2 regions of the Streptomyces sp. H27-D2 genome follow, and region 2 is predicted to be linked to the other one. Evidence: riboswitches for the same ligand, from Rfam matches in the RefSeq annotation. Region 2 holds a riboswitch; the other holds the start of a gene.
The links. A riboswitch is a leader RNA that binds a small molecule or an ion and turns the genes downstream of it on or off. The one in region 2 is predicted to bind cyclic di-AMP.

Region 1 (4,523 bases), on a different contig from region 2:
CAGCAGGGCGACGCCGCGCTGTCGCACCTCCTCGACGACTTCCCGATCCTTTCCCAGAACGGTGCGGGCAACGGCAACTGATCGTTCCTGTAGCGGAACCCCTGGTTGTAGCCCTTTCCGAGGTGGCGGCGGCCGGGGGTTCCCCCTTTTCCGGGGGGCTTTCTCTCCCGGCTCTTCCGGATTCCGGGAGACTTCCACGCAGCGCTCCGGTTCCACGCAGCGCTCCGGTCGACGGAGCCGTGAGGCCACCGGCTCACGCCGGCCGGGATGCGCCCGCGAAGGGCATCTGGTCGATCGGGGCGATACGGACCGGGGACCCCGGGCGCGGGGCGTGGATCATCTGCCCGTTGCCGACGTAAAGGCCGACGTGGCTGACGCCCGAGTAGAAGAAGACCAGATCGCCGGGCGCGAGCTGGGACTTCGGCACCGAGGAGCCCGCGTTGATCTGGGTGTAGGTGGTGCGCGGCAGCGAGACCCCGGCGGCCCGCCAGGCGGCCTGGGTCAGCCCGGAGCAGTCGAAGGCGTCGGGGCCGGTGGCGCCCCAGACGTACGGCTTGCCCAGCGCGGACCGGGCGAAGGACACGGCGAGGGCGGCGCGACCGCTGGTGGGGGCCGCCACAGGGCCGCGCAGCGCACTGCGGCCCGCGCGGGCGCCCCCGGGTCCGGCGTCGCCGTCCCGGGCCGCGAGGCTCGCACGCTGCGCCTCGGTGAGCTTGGCCAGCAGTTTCTCGGCGGTGTCCAGCTTCCGCTCGATGGTGCGCTTGTGGGTGCGCAGCGTGGCCTGCGAACGCTTCAGCTCGGCGAGCTTGCCGTCGGCCCGCTCGCGCACCTGCCGCACGTCCCGCAGCCGCTGGGAGACGGAGGCCACGGTGGCGGCCTGGCCGCGGCCGGCCCGCTCGGTGATGGCGGCGCGTTCGAGGTACCGCTCGGGGGAGGAGGAGAGCGCGAGCCGCATCGCCGGGCTCACCCCGCCGGAGCGGTACTGGCCGGACGCGTACGAACCGAGGGCGTTGCGCGCGGCGTTGAGCCGCCCGGTTCTGCGCGCCGCCTCGTCGCGCAGCGCGTCGACGGAGTCCCGCGCCTCGTCCGCCCGCTCCTTGACACCGTTGTACCTCTCGGTGGCCTCCTCGGCCTCCCGGTACAGCCGGTCCACCTTGCTCTTGACCTGAGCGGTGCTGAGCCGGGGTTCCGCCTGGCCGGTGCCGCTGAAGGCGGTGGCGGTGGCGGCTCCCGCGATGGCGAGGGTCGCGGCGGTGCGGGCCGTACGAACGGTGTGGCCACTGAACGAACGTTGCTTCGGCTTCCTGTGCGACGCCACTACGGCCGTCAGCTCCTTCCAGACGTCCGACGGCGGCCCCGTGAACAGGGGGAGGGCCGCCGTCGGATCTCTCGGCCAGCGGCCGACGGCCACCCCGGTACGGGGGCGGCGGTGGGGAATCGACCGCTGGCTGAGGACGCTAAACCCGGAGGTCACGGAAGAGTGTCGCGATGAGATGGATTGACAGCTTTCGGCGTCCGGACGATCGAAAGAGATCGCCCGACTCGCCGTTGGCCGGAGATTCACCGCGCTGCCCTGACCGAAGCACGGGTTGCGCCGCCGGGGGCGCTGCGCTCTGTTACGGCCGGCGGGGACGTGGGCCGGGCTGGGCCGGGCAGGGGGCGTACGGCTGCCGCCCAGGGCGCGGTGCCCTGGGCGGCAGGAGCGTTCATCGAGCCGTACGCATCGCCGGCGGCTGCGCATCACCGACGGCTGTGCGCCGCCGGCGATCACGCGATCATGCGGGCCGCACGCTCCCGTAGATCGGCATGTAGTAGATCGATTCGATCCGCACGCTCGCGCCGGGCTTCGGCGCGTGGATCATCTTGCCGCCGCCTATGTAGAGGCCGACATGGCTGATGTCGTCGTAGAAGAAGACGAGGTCACCCGGCTTGAGATCACCCGTGGCGACGCGGGTGCCGACCTTCACCTGGTCCCAGGTGGTGCGCGGCAGCGAGACCCCGGCGGCTTTCCAGGCGCCCTGGGTCAGGCCCGAGCAGTCGTACGAGTTCGGGCCGGCCGCGCCCCACACGTACGGCTTGCCCATCTGCTGCCGCGCGAAGGCGATGGCCTTCTCCGCCTTGGTGGCGTACTTGCCGGGGTCCCCGGTGTCGCCGCCCGTGGAGCCGCCGGAACCGGACTCCGAGCCGCCGTCCCCGCCCTTGCCCTGTTCGCGCGCCTTGCGGGCCTGCTCGTCCTTGCGCTCCTTCTCGGCCTGCTGCCTGGCCAGCGCGTCGGCCTTGCGCTGCGCCGCGGCCTCCTTCTCGCGCTCGATCGCCGCGAGCTTGGCCTTCTCGGCGGCCGTCAGCTTCGAGAGCAGCTCGCGCGCCTCGCCGAGCTTGTTCTGCACGGTCTGCTTGCTGCTCTTGAGCTCCTTCTGCGACTCGGTCAGCGACGCGAGGTTCCTGGTCGCCTGCGCCCGCTTCTTCGAAGCCGCGGCCTGCTGCTCCTGGTACGTGGTGACGGCCTTCTGCTGACGGCCCGTCATGCGGTCCATGAGGTGCGTCTGGTCGAAGAAGTCCTGCGGGTCGTCGGCGAGCATCAGCGTCGCGGTCGGCGTCATGCCGCCGCTGCGGTACTGCGCGGCGGCGTACGTGCCCAGTGCGCGACGCGACTCGTTGAGCTGCTCGGTGCGCTCGGCGACGTCGTCGAGCAGACCGTCGACCTTGCCGCGCTGCTTGTCGGCGTGCTCCTTGGCCGAGTTGTACTGCTGGGTCGCGGACCCCGCCTCGCGGTAGAGCGAGTCGACCTTCTTCCGCACCTCTTCGACCGACTGCCGCTTCGGCTCGGAAGGCGCGGCGGTGGCGCTCTGGGAGAGCAGGGTGACGGAGGCGAAGGCAGCCGTCGTGAGGCCTACCGCGGTGCGGCGGCTTGCGGGTGAGGTGATCATGCGGTTTCGCGGCTTGCGGTGCGACGCCAAGGCTGGCGACTCCCTTCCGTGGCCGCTTACCGGGTTAGCTGTCGGATTCGGGCTTCGGAAGGTCGCCCTACAGTCCGTACGTACGCCCGCGCGGAGCGCTGACGTGCACGGACCGATTCACCCCAGTGGTACTCGTGGGTCCCCGGTTCCGGCCTCGCGGCCGGATTCAGCGGTGGCAGCGCGTGCCGGCGCGGTCGCCGGCGGGAGGACACGGGCCGCCTGACCGAGCACGGTAGCCAAGTTGTGGTGCTGCTGTGAAGGCTGATGTTCGATATGCCCGATACTTTCCCCCAAGCTTCGACTGGGAGGCGCCCCCAGTGCCCCGGCGTGTGACCCGCCCCACGTGGGGAGCCTTCCGGCGTACCGGTTCCTCCCCTCAGTTCCTCCCCCCAGTTCCTCATACCGGTGTGGGTTGTCGGTGGGGCCGCCTAGACTCGGGAGGCGATGAGCAGCCTCTTTGACGACAGCTTCCTGACGGACCTCGAACCCAAGGGCGAGGAGCCCCCGCCACCCCCCGAGGACTCCGGTCCCGAGACGGTGCCGGACGACCTCTTCGGAGGCACGTTCAACGCGCCCGTGGACCGGGATTCCCACTACCGGGACGGTGCGCCGCGGCCCCCGATCGACCCGGCCGCGCTGCTGGAGGGGCTCAACGTCGAACAGCGGGCCGCCGTCGTGCACAGCGGCTCGCCGCTGCTGATCGTCGCGGGCGCCGGGTCCGGCAAGACCCGGGTGCTCACGCACCGCATCGCGCACCTGCTGTCCGCGCGCGGGGTGCACTCCGGGCAGATCCTGGCCATCACCTTCACCAACAAGGCCGCCGGTGAGATGCGGGAGCGGGTGGCCGAGCTGATCGGCCCGCGCGCCTCCTCGATGTGGGTGTCCACCTTCCACAGCGCGTGCGTGCGGATTCTGCGCCGGGAGAGCAAGAAGCTCGGCTTCACCTCCAGCTTCTCGATCTACGACGCGGCCGACTCCAAGCGGCTGATGGCGCTCGTCTGCCGGGACCTCGACCTCGACCCGAAGCGGTTCCCGCCCAAGTCGTTCAGCGCCAAGGTCTCGAACCTCAAGAATGAGCTGATAGACGAAGACGCTTTCGCGAGCCAAGCCGCGGACGGCTTTGAGAAGACCGTCGCCGAGGCTTACGTGCTCTACCAGTCGAGGCTGCGCGCGGCCAACGCCCTCGACTTCGACGACATCATCATGACGACCGTGCATCTGCTCCAGGCGTTCCCCGAGGTCGCCGAGCACTACCGGCTGCGCTTCCGGCACGTCATGGTCGACGAGTACCAGGACACCAACCACGCCCAGTACACCCTGGTGCGCGAGCTGGTCGGGCCGCCCGAGTCCGCCGCCGAGCTGTGCGTCGTGGGCGACGCGGACCAGTCGATCTACGCCTTCCGGGGCGCGACGATCCGTAACATCCTCCAGTTCGAAGAGGACTACCCCAGCGCCACCACGATCCTGCTGGAGCAGAACTACCGCTCCACCCAGACGATCCTCAGCGCCGCCAACGCGGTCATCGAGCGCAACGAGAACCGCCGCCCCAAGAACCTCTGGACCGAC
Region 2 (6,223 bases):
ATCCCGCACGAGCTGGCCAGCCCCGCCCGGCGGGCCGCGATGGCGCTGTCCGCCGAGCTGTTCCCCGAGACGTCCCGGATGTCCCGCCCCCGGCAGGGCGCCCAGCAGACCGTCGAGCGGATCGACGCGCGTGCGGTGCGCGCCTTCTACGACGCGCATGTGCGGCCCGCCACCGCGACCGCCGTGATCGTCGGCGACCTCACGGGTGTGGATCTGGACGTGACGCTCGCTGACACCCTGGGCGAGTGGACCGGGGACACCGCCGAGCCCCGCCCGGCCCCGCCGGTCACCGCCGACGACACCGGCCGGGTGGTCATCGTGGACCGTCCCGGAGCGGTCCAGACGCAACTGCTGATCGGCCGCATCGGCGCGGACCGGCACGACCGCGTCTGGCCGGCCCAGGTGCTCGGCACCTACTGCCTGGGCGGCACCCTCACCTCCCGGCTGGACCGGGTGCTGCGCGAGGAGAAGGGCTACACCTACGGCGTACGGGCGTACGGCCAGGTGCTGCGCTCGGCGCCGGACGGCAGCGGCGCGGCGATGCTCGCGATCAGCGGCTCGGTGGCTACCGAGGTCACCGGACCGGCGCTCGCGGACGCCTGGCAGGTGCTGCGCCGACTCGCCGCCGACGGGCTGACCGACGACGAGCGGGACATCGCGGTGCAGAACCTCGTCGGCGTCGCCCCGCTCAAGTACGAGACCGCGGCGGCCGTCGCGAACACCTTCGCGGACCAGGTCGAGCAGCAGCTCCCGGACGACTTCCAGGCGCAGCTGTACGCGCGCCTGGTGGAGACCGGCACGGTCGAGGCGACCGCGGCCGTGGTCAACGCGTTCCCGGTGGACCGGCTGGTGACGATCCTGGTCGGCGACGCCTCGGTGATCGAGGAGCCGGTGAAGCAGCTCGGCATCGGCGATGTGCGGGTGGTCACCGGCTAAGGGTGCGAATCACCGTAAAGCGGTGAAAGTGCGGCTGTGAAGCCGTCGCGCCCCCGGATCCCGGCGAGCCCTCGGCTTGCCGGGATCCGGGCTTTTGTCCGCTTTGTTGGGGTCGGTTGTGTCAAACATGTGTGGCGTGCGCGACAAAAACCCGGATTTGTTTGCCGTTTGAAAGATGTCCCGTTTAGCGTCGGTGCGGCTGCCCGTCAGACCCCCGTCGCATCAGCGGCACCGGGCAGTCATCGCCGAGTCCCCCGAAGGCGCGAGCCTGGGGAGCCGGGGACCCAATCAGTCCCTGGGGTGAATCGGGCGCCTCTCCGGAGGGGCCCGTAGGAGACCTTCCTGCTCCGAACCCGTCAGCTAACCCGGTAGGCGAGAAGGAAGGAAAGGAACCGCCACTTCATGGCATTCATCCGTGCCAACGGCAAGCACCGCCGCCCGAACCGCGCCGTGCGAACCGGTGCGAACGCCGCGGGCATCGCGACCCTCGCCGTAGCCGGCGTCGTCGGCGCCGTCGCCTCTCCGGCCATCGCGGCCGAGAACTCCGTGCCGAAGGTCGAGCAGACGGGCCTCCAGCAGGCCATCGTCATCGACGGCACGCTGGCTCAGAACCTCGACGACCAGGCCACCGTCCAGCACAGTGCCGCGGACGTGACCCAGGCCCGCGAAAAGGCCGAGGCCGACGCCATGAAGCAGGCGGCCGACGCGAAGAAGGCCGCCGAGGCCAAGCGCAGGGCCGCCGCCGAGAAGGCGGAGAAGGCCAAGGAAGCCCGCGAGGCCAAGGCTGAGAAGGCGCGTCAGGCCGAGCCCCGCGCCGCTCGCTCCGAGGGCCGTACGGCGATCAAGCCCAACGGCAGCGGTTACGTCTCGCCGATCTCCGGCTCGTACGTCTCCACCCAGTACAAGGCATCCGGCGGCGCATGGTCCTCCGGCAGCCACACCGGCATCGACTTCCACGCCGCGTCGGGCACCGCTGTGCACGCCGTCGGCGCGGGCACCGTCGTCGAGGCCGGCTGGGGCGGCGCGTACGGCAACAACGTCGTCATCAAGATGAACGACGGCTCGTACACGCAGTACGGCCACCTGTCGTCCAGCAGCGTCACGGTCGGCCAGAGCGTCACCGCCGGCCAGCAGATAGCCCTGTCCGGCAACACCGGCAACACCACAGGGCCGCACCTGCACTTCGAGGCCCGCACCGGTGCGGAGTACGGCTCGGACATCGACCCGATCGGCTACCTCCGCTCGCACGGCGTCAGCGTCTGACCGTACGGCCCGCATGACTTGTACGACCGTCGGACTCGTCCGACCGAAGAGTCCGCGACAGCGATCGCGACACCGAAGCCCCGGCCCCGGCCGGGGCTTCGGCGTTTCTCCATGGAGCCGTCAATTCCACTGCGCTATCGGAATTTCCCGCCGCGTGTCATAGAGTCGGTGAACTGGCGCTGATCAACCGCGTTTCGCGGGGATTAAGACGGAGGTTCGCGATGGCCGGCCGCGGTATTTCCGCACACTCGGTGTGCGGCGCGATCCGCGACGATATCGTTTCCGGAACCCTGCCCCCCGGCAGCCGTCTCGTCGAGGAACTGCTCGCCCGGCGCTACGGCGTCTCGCGGGTCCCGGTGCGCGAAGCGCTGCGCGTCCTGGAGACCGAGGGCTTCGTGACGTCCCGTCGGCATGTGGGCGCCTGCGTCGCCGAGCCGACCGAACGCGAGGCCGCCGACCTGCTGGACGTCCGCGCGCTGCTGGAGCCGCTGGGGGCCGCACGGGCCGCTCAGCGGCGCACCGAGGCGCACCTCAAGGTGCTGCGCGGGCTGGTCCGGCTGGGCAGGGAACGGGCGCGGCTGGGGCAGCTGAGCGATCTGCGGTCCCTGGACGGCTGGTTCCACGAGACCCTGGCCGGGGCGTCCGGCAGTCCCGGCCTGGCCGCGCTGCTCACCCAACTGCGGCGCAAGGCCGACTGGATGTACCCGCCGGAGCCGCCGGCGCGAGCCGTCGGGACCTGGGACGAGCACGGCGCGCTGGTCGACGCGGTGACCCGGGGCGACGCGGCGCGGGCCCGCGCGGTCGTCAGCGCGCGGCTGGAGCGCTCGCTCGCCGCGTACCGGCCCCGGCGGGCGGCGGTGAGTTCTTTGAAACCTTCCGCACACACAGGACGCGGCCGAATTTAACAGCGGTCCCGTATACAGCGGGAGGGGAATTCTTTCGGCAATTCCCGCGCGCGCAATACGGAATGCGATGGCGGCGGCGGTGGCGGCTCCGGCGATAAAGCGGGCCGGGCGGGGAATCGGGCCGCGCGGAAGAGCACGTCGGGAGATCCGGAAGGCGGGGCCCGGATCGCGACCGGCGCGAGGGCCGGCTGAAGAACGAGACCGCCGCGAGGCCGGCGGAGAAGCGACGGGCCGCCTCGGTCTTCGTCCGCGCGAAGGTCTCCGTCCGCGCGAACGACGGGACCGCGGCGACCGGATGCGATGACTGCTCAACCGGTTGCCGCGGTCCCGCCGCGGATGACGCTGTGTTTGAAGACGCCGTGTTCGAAGACGATGTGTTCGGGGAGGCCCGTGGTTCAGACGGTCTCCGGAAGCTCCTCCAGCCCCTCGGAGACCAGCTTCGCCAGCCGGTCGAGCGCGGCGTCCGCGCCCTCGGTCTCGGTGGAGAGAACGATCTCCTCGCCGCCCTGGGCGCCCAGGCCGAGCACCGCGAGCATCGACGCGGCGTTGACCGGGGTGCCGTCGGCGGCCTTGGCGATCTTCACGGGGACGCCGGCGGCCATGGCCGCGCGGACGAAGATCGAGGCGGGCCGGGCGTGCAGGCCCTCGGCCCAGCCGACGGTGACGCGGCGCTCAACCATGGTGTAACCCTTCAGGTCGTATCAGTTGTCTAGACCAGCTTCTCACGGCCGACGCGGTGCTTCGGCAGGGGCCTCGGCCCCCACCCTGCCCCGCCGTACCCGGCTCCGCGAGCCCGGCCCGCGCGGCCTCGGCCCGTACCCTGGCACCATGCAGACCCCGGCGGAGCACGTCTATCCGACTCACTGGGAAGCCGACGTCGTGCTGCGCGACGGCGGCACCGCGCGGATCAGGCCCATCACGGCCGACGACGCCCAACGGCTGGTCAGCTTCTACGAACAGGTGTCGGACGAGTCGAAGTACTACCGCTTCTTCGCACCGTACCCCCGGCTCTCCGACCGCGACGTGCACCGCTTCACCCACCACGACTACGTCGACCGGGTCGGGCTCGCGGTGACCATCAGCGGCGAGTTCATCGCGACCGTCCGCTTCGACCGCATCGACGGCAACGGACGCCCCGCCCCCGCGCCCGCCGACCACGCCGAGGTCGCCTTCCTGGTGCAGGACGCCCACCAGGGCCGCGGCGTCGCGTCCGCCAGCCTCGAACACATCGCGGCCGTCGCCCGCGAGCGCGGCATCCGGCGCTTCGTCGCCGAGGTGCTGCCCGCCAACAGCAAGATGATCAAGGTGTTCACGGACGCCGGGTACACCCAGAAGCGCAGCTTCGAGGACGGCGTCGTCCACCTCGAATTCGACCTCGAACCGACCGATCAGTCCCTCGCCGTGATGCGCGCCCGTGAGCAGCGCGCCGAGGCCCGCTCGGTCCAGCGGCTGCTCGCGCCCGGCTCGGTGGCGGTCATCGGCGTCGGACGGGCCCCCGGCGGCGTCGGCCGCAGCATGCTCGGCAACGTCCTCGGCTCCGGCTTCACCGGCGCTGCGCACGCCGTCAACCGGGCCTTCCCCGAAGGGCTGACCCGGCTCGACCCGGAAGGGGCGCGGGCCTACCGCTCGGTCCGCGAGATCACCGAACCGGTCGACCTCGCCGTCATCGCCGTCCCCGCCGAACAGGTGCCAGCCGTCGTCGCCGACTGCGGCGAGCACGGCGTCCAGGGCCTGGTCATCGTCTCCACCGGCTACGCCGAATCCGGCCCCGAGGGCCGCGCCCGCCAGCGCGAACTGCTCCGCCAGGCCCGCTCGTACGGCATGCGGATCATCGGCCCCAACGCCTTCGGCGTCATCAACACGGCGGCCGGGGCCCGGCTCAACGCCTCACTGTCGCCCGAGATGCCGACGGCCGGACGCATCGGACTCTTCACCCAGTCCGGCGCGATCGGCATCGCCCTGCTCAGCGGCCTCCAACGACGCGGCCCCGGGGGTTCTGGTGGCTCCAGCGGGAGCGTGGGCACCGTGGGGGTGGTGGGGCTCAAGGGGGCAGTAGGACTCACGGGGGTTGCGGGAGCCACGGGGAGCACGAGGGCCGGGGGCGCTACGGGGACGGCGGGCACCGGGGAAGCGGTGGCTGTCGGCTGGGGCAGCGCGTACGCCTCGGCCGGCGCGGGGGACCTGGGGGATGCGGGCGATCCGGCCGGTGCGGGCGGCACGTCCGGCGCGGGTGATCTGGGGGATGCGGGCGGCGCGGCCGGGACGTCCGGCGGGGGAGCCCCGGCCGACCCAGGTGGCGCGGGCGACCCGGGCGCTGCGGGCGACCCGGGCGCTGCGGGCGACCCGGGCGCTGCGCGCGACCCGGCCGGTGCGGGTGCCTTGGCCGACCCAGGTGGCGCGGGCGACCTAGGCGCTGCGGGCGACCCGGCCCCCGTTGCCCCCGCAGCCCCCGTCGGCCTCGCCGACGACGCCGACGACGCGGGCCTCGCCGGCATCGCAGGCATCTCGACATTCGTCTCCGCAGGCAACCGCTCCGACGTCTCCGGCAACGACCTCCTTCAGTACTGGTACGAGGATCCGCACACCGATGTCGTCCTGATGTACCTCGAATCCATCGGCAACCCGAGGAAGTTCACCCGGCTCGCCCGGCGCACCTCAGCCGTCAAACCGGTCGTCGTCGTCAAGGGCGCCCGGCACAGCGGCAGCGCCCCGGCCGGGCACGCGGTGCCCGCCAACCGGATCCCGGACGCCACCGTCTCCGCGCTGTTCCGGCAGGCCGGCGTCATCCGGGTGGACACCGTCACCGCCCTCGTCGACGCGGGACTGCTGCTCGGCTGCCAGCCGCTGCCGGCCGGGCCGCGCGTCGCGATCCTCGGCAACTCCGAGTCGCTCGGCCTGCTCACCTACGACGCGTGCCTCACGGACGGGCTGCGGCCGCTGCCGCCGCACGTCCTGGACGTGGCGGCCACCCCCGACGACTTCCGCGCGGCGCTCTTCGAGGCCCTCGCGAACACCGCCTGCGACGCCGTAGTCGTCAACGCCATCCCGATGGTCGCCGAGGGCAGCGCGGCGGCGACCGGCACGCCCGATGTCCTCGCCGCCGCCCTGCGCGCAGCCGC

Region 1: another riboswitch for cyclic di-AMP. It lies ahead of QMK28_RS06645 (C40 family peptidase); the one in region 2 lies ahead of QMK28_RS05775 (M23 family metallopeptidase).

What each region holds. Positions count from the first base shown of each region.
Region 1 is NZ_JAYMZR010000010.1:98,397-102,919, reverse strand. Features, by position in the region: gene QMK28_RS06655 (rodlin) at 1-81, shown strand, start outside; gene QMK28_RS06650 (C40 family peptidase) at 254-1,318, opposite strand; gene QMK28_RS06645 (C40 family peptidase) at 1,776-2,957, opposite strand; cyclic di-AMP (ydaO/yuaA leader) riboswitch at 2,966-3,139, opposite strand; gene pcrA (DNA helicase PcrA) at 3,402-4,523, shown strand, end outside.
Region 2 is NZ_JAYMZR010000009.1:5,985-12,207, reverse strand. Features, by position in the region: gene QMK28_RS05780 (M16 family metallopeptidase) at 1-936, shown strand, start outside; cyclic di-AMP (ydaO/yuaA leader) riboswitch at 1,170-1,325, shown strand; gene QMK28_RS05775 (M23 family metallopeptidase) at 1,339-2,199, shown strand; gene QMK28_RS05770 (GntR family transcriptional regulator) at 2,421-3,104, shown strand; gene QMK28_RS05765 (HPr family phosphocarrier protein) at 3,500-3,784, opposite strand; gene QMK28_RS05760 (bifunctional acetate--CoA ligase family protein/GNAT family N-acetyltransferase) at 3,933-6,223, shown strand, end outside.